DNA from 2 places in the Streptacidiphilus sp. MAP12-16 genome. Region 2 is predicted to be linked to the other one. Evidence: riboswitches for the same ligand, from Rfam matches in the RefSeq annotation. Region 2 holds a riboswitch; the other holds the start of a gene.
What was found. Region 2 has a riboswitch for glycine ahead of gcvT (glycine cleavage system aminomethyltransferase GcvT). Riboswitches for the same ligand answer to the same signal wherever they lie in the genome.
Positions count from the first base shown of each region.

Region 1 (5,081 bases), on a different contig from region 2:
TGCGGACGATCACCCGCTGCTCGTGCAGGGTGACCTCCTCGGTGCTCTCCGAGATCTCCTGGTCCGACAGCTGTGCGCGCTCCTCCGCGGTCACCGGCACCCGCTCCACCCGGATCCGCTCCCGGATCACCGGTACCCGGCGCTCCACCTGCTCGGAGGTCACGTACTTGCGCAGCCGGGCCCGCCCGAGAACATGCCACTCGGTGGCGATGTCGAGCCGCTCCTCGCGGCAGACGAACTCAATCGGCTCGGGCACGCCGACCTGTCCCGGGTCGACCGCGGGGGCCGCCGCCTTGGCCAGGTCGGGCACGATGGCACCGGGCTTGGGACCGCTGGGGTGGTCGGTCAGCGGGTTGGCGTAGAGGTCCGGATGCGGTACGTGCGCGTGCGCGGCCGTCGGAGCCGGTGCCGTAGCCGGTGCAGGAGCCGGAGCCGGAGCAGGAGCCGCAGCCGGTGCAGGAGCCGGAGCAGCCATGAACGCCGCGGTACGGCTGGTGTCCGCGGCAGCCCGCGGCGGCGCCTCGGTGTGGGCCGCCGAAGGCATGGTCGTGGCGGTCGTGGCCGCGGTGACCGCCGTGGCCGCCGTGGCCGCAGGGGCGGCGACCCCGCTGCCGTTGCGGTTGTGCAGTCCGGAACCGCTGTTCGCGCCCTCGCCCGCCGGGACGTCCAGGCCGTAGTAGCGGTAGAGCTGCAACTCCTGTGCCGGTGACAGGTGCTGGCCCACGCCGAAATCGGGGGAGTCTTTGACCTTGGACTTGTCGTAGGGCACGCGCAACTCGTCGCTGACGAACTCGCTGCTGGTCAGCGGCACGAAGGCATCACGACCGAAGAGCCCGGTCCGGACGGCTGCCCACTCGGGCTGGCCGGTGGCGTCGTCGAGGTACACCTCGTCCACGGTGCCGATCTTGTCGCCGTGGCGGTCCACAGCCTTGTGGCCGATCAGGTCCCTGGGGTCGATCTCGGTCTGCACGGCTCGTCCACTCCTCACGGCGGGCTCGGGGCAATACGGTCAACTCATACGAAAAGGCACAAAGATCGATTTGTCGAATGCCCGGAGCCATGCGGGTGTGTCGTTGGTCCATTCGATGTCGCGCATGCGCTCGCTGGTACCCTGGCGTCGACCGGTCGAGCGTGCGCGGGAGAGCCCGCACACCGCTGTGGCGCCGAAGGAGCAACTCCTCCCCGGAATCTCTCAGGCATCCGTACCGCGCGCGCGAGGTCACTCTGGAAAGCAGGGCAGGGTCGGGTGTACGCAAGTGCACACCGGGCAAGCCCTCACCGACGGTGAAAACCGGCGGCTGTCGTGCATGACGCACGGTGGCGGCCGGTGAAGCTCTCAGGTTCCATGACAGAGGGGGAGGTCGTCCCGGCACCCATGGTGCCAACCGGGTCAGACCAGGAGGCTCCCCAGCCATGACATCCCCCCTCGCCGGGCTTGCGCATTCCAGCCCCTTCGACCAGGACCTCTTCGAACGGCGCCACATCGGCCCCGACGCCGGGGCGCAGGCGAAGATGCTGGCCCACGTCGGCTACGCCAGCCTGGACGAGCTCACGGCCGCCGCGGTCCCCGGCGCGATCCGCAGCATCGAGGCGCTGGACCTGCCCGCCGCCCGCTCCGAGGCCGAGGTGCTGGCCGAGCTGCGCTCACTGGCCGGCCGCAACCAGGTGCTGCGTTCCATGATCGGCCTGGGCTACCACGGCACCTTCACCCCGCCGGTGATCCTGCGCAACGTGCTGGAGAACCCCTCCTGGTACACCGCCTACACCCCGTACCAGCCGGAGATCTCCCAGGGTCGCCTGGAAGCCCTGATCAACTTCCAGACCGTGGTCTCCGACCTGACCGGGCTCCCCACCGCCGGTGCCTCGCTGCTGGACGAGGGCACCGCCGCCGCCGAGGCTGTCGCCCTCGCGCGTCGCGTCGGCAAGGTAAAGGGCGGGGTCTTCGTCATCGACGCCGACGCGCTGCCGCAGACCATCGCCGTGATCCAGACCCGCGCGGAGCCGCAGGGTGTTGAGACCGTCGTCGCCGACCTCAGTGCGGGCATCCCCGCCGAGCTGGTCGAGCGCGGCGTCTTCGGTGTGCTGCTGCAGTACCCGGGTGCTTCCGGCGCCGTCCGCGACCTCGCGCCGGTCGTCGAGCAGGCCCACGGCCTGGGCGCGATCGTCGCCGTCTCCGCCGACCTGCTCGCGCTGACCCTGCTGACCTCCCCCGGCGCGCTGGGCGCGGACATCGCTATTGGCACCACCCAGCGCTTCGGCGTCCCGATGGGCTTCGGCGGACCGCACGCCGGCTACATGGCCGTCCGAGCCGAGTACGCGCGCAGCCTGCCCGGCCGCCTGGTCGGCGTGTCCGTCGACGTCGACGGCAACCGCGCCTACCGGCTCGCGCTGCAGACCCGCGAGCAGCACATCCGCCGTGAGAAGGCCACCAGCAACATCTGCACCGCGCAGGTGCTGCTCGCGGTCATGGCCTCCATGTACGCCGTGTACCACGGCCCGGACGGGCTGCGGGCGATCGCCACCCGCACCCACCGCTACGCCTCCGTGCTGGCCGAGGGCCTGCGCGCGGGCGGCGTCGAGGTCGTCCACGACGCCTTCTTCGACACCGTCACCGCGCGGGTCGCCGGCCGCGCCGCCGAGGTCGTCGAGGCCGCCCGCGCCGTCGGCGTGAACCTGCGCCTGGTGGACGCCGACCTGGTCGGCATCGCCTGCGACGAGACCACCACCCGCGCCGACCTGGCCGCCGTCTGGACCGCCTTCGGCGTTCCGGCGGGCGACGTCGACGCGCTGGAGGCCGCGGCGGGCGAGAAGCTGCCCGAGGCGCTGCGCCGCAGCGAGGACTACCTCACCCACCCGGTGTTCCACGCGCACCGCTCCGAGACCGGGATGCTGCGCTACCTGCGCAAGCTCGCCGACAAGGACTACGCGCTGGACCGGGGCATGATCCCGCTGGGTTCCTGCACCATGAAGCTCAACGCGACCACCGAGATGGAGCCGGTCACCTGGCCGGAGTTCGCCGACGTGCACCCGTTCGCACCGGAGGAGCAGGCGGCGGGCTACCTGACGCTGATCCACGAGCTGGAGGACCGCCTGGCCGAGCTCACCGGCTACGACAAGGTCAGCATCCAGCCCAACGCCGGGTCCCAGGGCGAGCTCGCGGGTCTGCTCGCGGTCCGCGCCTACCACCACGCCAACGGCGACACCGGCCGTGACGTCTGCCTGATCCCCTCCTCGGCGCACGGCACCAACGCCGCCAGCGCCGTGATGGCCGGAATGCGCGTGGTCGTCGTCAAGACCCTCGTCGACGGCGACGTGGACATCGAGGACCTGCACGCCAAGATCGAGCAGCACCGCGACCAGCTGTCCGTGCTGATGGTCACCTACCCGTCCACGCACGGCGTGTTCGAGGAGAACATCGCCGACATCTGCGCCACCGTGCACGAGGCCGGTGGCCAGGTCTACGTCGACGGCGCCAACCTCAACGCGATGGTCGGTCTGGCCAAGCCGGGCAAGTTCGGCGGCGACGTCTCGCACCTGAACCTGCACAAGACCTTCTGCATCCCGCACGGCGGCGGCGGCCCCGGCGTCGGCCCGGTCGCGGTGCGCGAGCACCTCGCGCCGTACCTGCCGAACCACCCGCTGCAGCCCTCGGCGGGCCCGGCGACCGGTGTCGGCCCGATCTCGGCGGCGCCCTGGGGCTCGGCGGCGATCCTGCCGATCTCGTGGTCGTACGTGCGGCTGATGGGCGGCGAGGGACTGAAGCGCGCCACCCAGGTGGCGGTGCTCAGCGCCAACTACATCGCCAAGCGCCTCGCGCCGTACTACCCCGTGCTCTACACCGGCCCGGCCGGGCTGGTCGCGCACGAGTGCATCATCGACCTGCGCCCGCTGGCCAAGTCGGCCGGGGTCAGCGTCGACGACGTCGCCAAGCGCCTGATCGACTACGGCTTCCACGCACCGACGATGTCGTTCCCGGTCGCCGGCACGCTGATGATCGAGCCCACCGAGAGCGAGGACCTGGGCGAGATCGACCGCTTCTGCGAGGCGATGATCGCCATCCGCGGCGAGATCGACCGGGTCGGCGCGGGCGAGTGGCCGGCCGAGGACAACCCGCTGGCCAACGCCCCGCACACGGCCGCACTGCTGGCGGGCGACTGGGAGCACCCGTACACCCGTCAGGAGGCCGTCTTCCCGGCCGGGGTCAACCCGGCGGAGAAGTACTGGCCGCCGGTGCGCCGCATCGACGGGGCCTTCGGCGACCGCAACCTGATCTGCTCCTGCCCGCCGATGGACGAGTACGAGGCATAGGTCGACGCGCGACGAATCGACACGCGACGAGTCGACACACGACGAGGGGCCGCCACCGAACTGTTCGGTGGCGGCCCCTCGTCGCGCGTTGTTTCAGGCCACCTTGGCCAGCGGACGGTGGGGGGCGATCACCCGGCCGTCGGGGAGAATCTCGCCGGTGTCCTCGAAGAGCAGGACGCCGTTGCACAGCAGGCTCCAGCCCTGTTCGGGGTGACTCGCCACGACGACGGCGGCCTCACGGTCCGGGGAATCGGCCGACGGGCAGTCAGGATGGTGCTGGCACATAGCGCGTACCCTCGATTCGAAGTTTCCGATCACGGCGCGGTCCGCTTCGGAGGTGTGAACCGCCTGCTTCTCGGGTAGAGGCTGAAGCCGCCCGCGCTGGTTCCCAGTGTCGATGGACAGGGACGCTCCCGCAGCCATTTGGTGACATGCGTCACCGGTCTCTGGCACGGACCACCCGTTTGGATCCCGACCGGCCTCGGAACGCACCGAAGTGACCATGCCGGGCATGGTCACTTCGGGTGATACGCAGAGTCAGTGCGTAGCCGTGAGCAACTGTCCGTTACTGAGGGCGAGCAGGGACAGCAGCTCGTCGGCGTCGTGAGGCCGATGGGCGGTGACCCCGAGCGGCGCGGGGGCGAGCGGAATCAGCAGGTCGGCGCTCTGTGCCCGGTCGAGCACGGGGTGCAACCAGAGCGCGGCCATGTAGTGGCCGGGTACGGAGAGCAGGCGCGGCAGGTACACGGTGGGTGAGCTCGCCGTGTGCTGTT
Region 1 covers NZ_JBGCBY010000021.1:138,427-143,507, reverse strand. The annotation lists gene ABIA33_RS26070 (DUF2382 domain-containing protein) at 1-970, opposite strand, end outside; glycine riboswitch at 1,127-1,218, shown strand; gene gcvP (aminomethyl-transferring glycine dehydrogenase) at 1,414-4,308, shown strand; gene ABIA33_RS26060 (DUF5999 family protein) at 4,402-4,593, opposite strand; gene ABIA33_RS26055 (hypothetical protein) at 4,846-5,081, opposite strand, start outside.
Region 1: it holds a riboswitch for glycine, as region 2 does, so the genes downstream of both, gcvP (aminomethyl-transferring glycine dehydrogenase) here and gcvT (glycine cleavage system aminomethyltransferase GcvT) in region 2, are expected to answer to the same signal.

Region 2 (5,081 bases):
TCGACCGCGGGCGGGCTGGAGTCGTACAGATCCAGACCGATCACCAGATACGGGTCCCCCCAGGCGGGTTGGACCCACGCCCGGCGCAGCGAGCGGACCGCCGGCGTCCCCGAGGCGGCCTGGGTGAGCAGGGCATAGAACTGGTCGGCCGCGACCTGGGGCTCGCTGATCCGGAGCGGCCCGGCCGGCAGCCGGTCCAGGCCGCCGGCGATACGGCGCAGGTCGGCCCAGGGCAGGCCGACCCCGCCACCCGGCTGATGGGGGTTCAGCCACAGTCCCCAGCGCTCGCGGTAGAGCGAGGCCGCGATCTCGCGACCGCTCATCACCTGGTACGCCCGGGACCAGCCGCTGGCGGAGATCTGCTCGGCGGAGGTCACGCAGGGCGCGTAGCCGAACCCGCCGACCTCCATGTTCCCGTACTGCGCGTCGGGGCGTCCGGGCTCGCCGTGCCAGAGCAGCATCACCACCTGGCCCTCGCCGACGGCGCGCAGCAGCCGCTCGTAGGCGTCGTAGCGCCCCGGAGCCACCTCCCGCAGCGCCTGCTCGATGGCGCCCCCGCCGCCTGACTGGACCACTGCCACCCTCTCCCTGCCTGCCGACCCCGACTCTGCCGTGCCCTGCCCTGCCTTGCCCTGCTCTGCCGGACGCCCCCTGCGTGCCCGAGCGGCCAGCCTAGTGCCCTGCGGGGTTCCGTTCGAAGAACGGTGCGGCGGCGGTGAGCATCCAGTCCCCGACCGGGTCCTGGGCGATGTCCAGCAGGACGATCCCCAGCTCCCAGGGCAGCGGCACGGCGCCCAGGGCCCGTCCCAGGGCCTGCGTCACGGCCTCCTGGTCGGCGGGCTGCCAGCGGTCCAGTTCGACGCCGACGAAGAGCTTCTCGCGCTCGCCCTCGACCTGCACCAGGGCTCGACGCGCCGTCAGCACGACGGGCGTGTAGGCGAGTTCACCCACGGCCACGGTCAGGAAGTCCAGCGGGTCCTCGTGCGGTTCCGGCAGGCGCAGACCCACCCGCGCGCCCGTCGCCCCTTGGTGCGCGCGCGCCTCGCCGCCGCCCCCGCACAGCTCGGCGACTCCCGCCGCCGGGATCGGCACCCCCACCGCGCCTTCGGGATTCACCACGATGCCCACGCCCAGCGGCATCCCCTGCGCGAGTTCCCGCACCGGAGCGACCGTGAACGGCATGTTCCCGGCAATCCGGCGGAACTGGTCCTCGGAGCTGAATACCGGCACGAAGGGCTGCCCGGCGAGCTCGGTCGTGGGCAGTTCCAGGGTTGTCCCGTCGTAGCCCCCGCCGCCGGGCAGCGGGACCCAGACCTGGCTGCGTCGCAGCACCTCCACCACGCGGGGAGTCGCGCCCGGGTCGCCGATGGCGGCGACGAGCACGCGCTCCAGCTCGTTCGCCGGCCAGCCGCCGAGGCCTTCGCCGACCCCGCTGTCCGTACCGGGCTGGGCCGGGATGCCCACGCTGTCCACCGGGTGCTGCATCGCTGCTACCGCCGTTCTCCGCACTGGTCCGCCGCAGACTGGTTCGCCGCAGGATATCGAGCCCGGGTGAGTCGAGGGGCGCGCCCGGGCAAGGGCGTGCTGCGCGCCGCCAGTACTCCATGCCATGATGAGCGCGACCAACAACTCCACACCGGCCGTTCAAACCCGCGCGGGAGAGCCAGGCCGACCCCTGTTCCCAGGAGTTCCAGCGGACAGAGGTCGCAGTCGGCGCCGAAGGAGCAAGCCCTCCCCGGAATCTCTCAGGCACAGCTACCGCACGGGCGAGGCACATCTGGAAAGCGGTCAGGCCGCGGTTAGTCCGCAGCCATGCCCCACCCACGGTGCAAGCCGCGTTCATGCCCCCTGCTTCGGGTGGAGGACGCGGTGAAGCTCTCAGGTTGCGACGACAGAGGGGGAGGCCCTGCCGCAGCATGCCCTGCGTTCCCCCGCAGGTCGTGAGCACGTCCTGAGAGCTCTAGGAGCCCCCTATGTCCGATCTCCGACTCACCGCGCTGGACTCCGTCCATCGCTCCCTCGGCGCGACCATGACCGACTTCGCGGGCTGGGACATGCCGCTGCGGTACGGCAGCGAGCGCGAGGAGCACAACGCCGTGCGCACCCGGGCCGGCCTGTTCGACCTCTCCCACATGGGCGAGATCACCGTGACCGGCCCGCAGGCCGGGGAACTGCTGGACCACGCGCTGGTCGGCTTCGTCTCGGCGCTGGGCCTGAACCGCGCCCGCTACACCATGATCTGCGCGGCTGACGGCGGCATCCTCGACGACCTGATCGTCTACCGCACCGGCGAGACCGAGTTCCTGGTCGTCGCGAACGCGTCCAACGCCCAACTGGTCCTGGACGAGATCACCGCCCGGGCCGGCTCCTTCGACGCCGCCGTCCGCGACGACCGCGACGCCTACGCGCTGATCGCGATCCAGGGCCCCGAGGCCACCGCGATCCTGAGCCCGCTCACGGACTCCGACCTGCCCGCCCTGAAGTACTACACCTCGCTGCCGGCCACGGTGGCCGGCCGGCCGGCACTGCTGGCCCGTACCGGCTACACCGGCGAGGACGGCTTCGAGCTCTTCGTCGCCCCGGCCGACGCGGAGCACCTCTGGGCCGAGCTGACCGCTGCCGGGGCCGATCGCGGCCTGGTTCCCTGCGGCCTGTCCTGCCGCGACACACTGCGGCTGGAAGCCGGCATGCCGCTGTACGGCCACGAGCTCACCACCGCGCTCACCCCCTTCGACGCCGGCCTGGGCCGGGTCGTCCGCTTCGACAAGACGACCAACGACGGTGACTTCGTCGGCCGCGCCGCGCTGGAGAAGGCCGCCGAGCAGGCCGCCGCCACTCCCCCGCGGGTTTTGGTCGGCCTGGTCTCCCCCGGGCGCCGGGTGCCCCGGGCCGAGATGAACGTGGTCACCGCGGACGGTGCCGGCACCATCATCGGCTCGATCACCTCCGGCGCACCCTCCCCCACCCTGGGCAAGCCGATCGCGATGGCCTACGTCGACGCCGCGCACGCCGCGCCGGGCACGACCGTCGCCGTGGACGTGCGCGGCACGCACGAGCCGGTCGAGGTCGTGGCCCTGCCGTTCTACAAGCGCGCCCGCTGAACCTGCTCCGTCGATCGCCCCGCCCCGCCACGGGGTGGTTTCGCCGTACCCCCATCTCATCCTGGAGAATCACCGTCATGAGCAACCCCCAGCACCTCACGTACAGCAAGGAACACGAGTGGCTGACGGCCGTCGAGGACGGCGTGGCGACCGTGGGCATCACCGCCTTCGCCGCCGACGCGCTCGGCGACGTCGTCTATGTGCAGCTCCCCGAGGTCGGCCAGACCGTGACCGCGGGCGAGACCTGCGGCGAACTGGAGTCGACCAAGTCGGTCAGCGACCTCTACTCCCCCGCGAGCGGCGAGATCGTCGAGGCCAACCAGGCCGTGGTGGACGACCCCGCGCTGGTGAACTCCGCCCCCTTCACCGAGGGCTGGCTGTTCAAGATCCGCCTCGACGGCACTCCCGAGGGCCTACTGTCCGCCGACGAGTACTCCGCCCACACCGGCGCCTAGCCCCCTCCCGTCGCCCGACCACCACCCCCTTCCGTGGCGCTTCGCGCCCTCCCCTTTCTGTCGCCCGACCACCACCCCCTTCCGTGGCGCTTCGCGCCCTCCCCTTTCTGTCGCCCGACCACCACCCCCTTCCGTGGCGCTTCGCGCCCGGCCTTGTGAGGGAACACACACCATGACGGTTCTGAACCAGTCCCTGCATTCGCTCGACCCGGAGGTCGCGGCGGCTGTGGACGCCGAGCTGCACCGCCAGCAGTCCACCCTGGAGATGATCGCCTCCGAGAACTTCGCCCCGGTGGCGGTCCTGGAAGCACAGGGCTCGGTACTGACCAACAAGTACGCCGAGGGCTACCCCGGCCGGCGCTACTACGGCGGCTGCGAGCACGTCGACGTCGTCGAACAACTCGCCATCGACCGGGTCAAGGCACTGTTCGGCGCCGAGGCCGCCAACGTCCAACCCCACTCCGGCGCCTCCGCCAACGCCGCCGCCATGTTCGCCATGATCAAACCCGGCGACACCATCCTGGGACTGGACCTGGCCCACGGCGGCCACCTGACCCACGGCATGCGCATCAACTTCTCCGGCAAGCTCTACAACGTCGCCGCCTACCACGTCGACCCCCAGACCAACCTGGTCGACATGGACGAGGTCGAACGCCTCGCCAAGGAACACCAACCCCAACTCATCATCGCCGGCTGGTCCGCCTACCCCCGCCAACTCGACTTCCCCGCCTTCCGCCGCATCGCCGACAGCGTCGGCGCCCTGCTCATGGTCGACATGGCCCACTTCGCCGGCCTGGTCGCCGCCGGCCTGCACCCCAACCCCGTCCCCTACGCCGACGTAGTCACCACCACCACCCACAAAACCCTCGGCGGACCACGCGGCGGCGTCATCCTGTCCACCCAGGAATGGGCCAAGAAGATCAACTCCGCGGTCTTCCCCGGCCAACAGGGCGGCCCCCTCGAACACGTCATCGCCGCCAAGGCCGTCGCCTTCAAGGTCGCCGCCACCGACGAGTTCAAGGACCGCCAGCAGCGCACCCTTCACGGCGCCCGCATCCTGGCCGACCGCCTCACCCAACCCGACGCCACCGCCGCCGGCATCTCCGTCCTGACCGGCGGCACCGACGTCCACCTGGTCCTGGTCGACCTGCGCCACTCCGAACTCGACGGCCAACAGGCCGAAGACCGCCTCCACTCGGTCGGCATCACCGTCAACCGCAACGCCGTCCCCTTCGACCCCCGACCCCCCATGGTCACCTCCGGCCTACGCATCGGCGCCCCCGCCCTGGCCACCCGCGGCTTCGGCCCCACCGACTTCACCGAAGTCGCCGACATCATCGCCGAAACCCTCAAACCCACCTTCGACGACACCACCCGCACCGCACTGGCGGCCCGCGTCACCGCCCTGGCCGACAAACACCCCCTCTACCCCGACCTGTAACCAGCCCGAGGACGCGGTGAGTGACGTCACCCGCCGACACCGCTCCTTACGCCGGGGCACCGCGCACACTGGTCAGTGGGCCGG
Region 2 covers NZ_JBGCBY010000016.1:38,033-43,113, reverse strand. The annotation lists gene ABIA33_RS21600 (enhanced serine sensitivity protein SseB C-terminal domain-containing protein) at 1-581, opposite strand, end outside; gene ABIA33_RS21595 (enhanced serine sensitivity protein SseB) at 673-1,485, opposite strand; glycine riboswitch at 1,646-1,771, shown strand; gene gcvT (glycine cleavage system aminomethyltransferase GcvT) at 1,974-3,101, shown strand; gene gcvH (glycine cleavage system protein GcvH) at 3,179-3,556, shown strand; gene glyA (serine hydroxymethyltransferase) at 3,729-4,997, shown strand.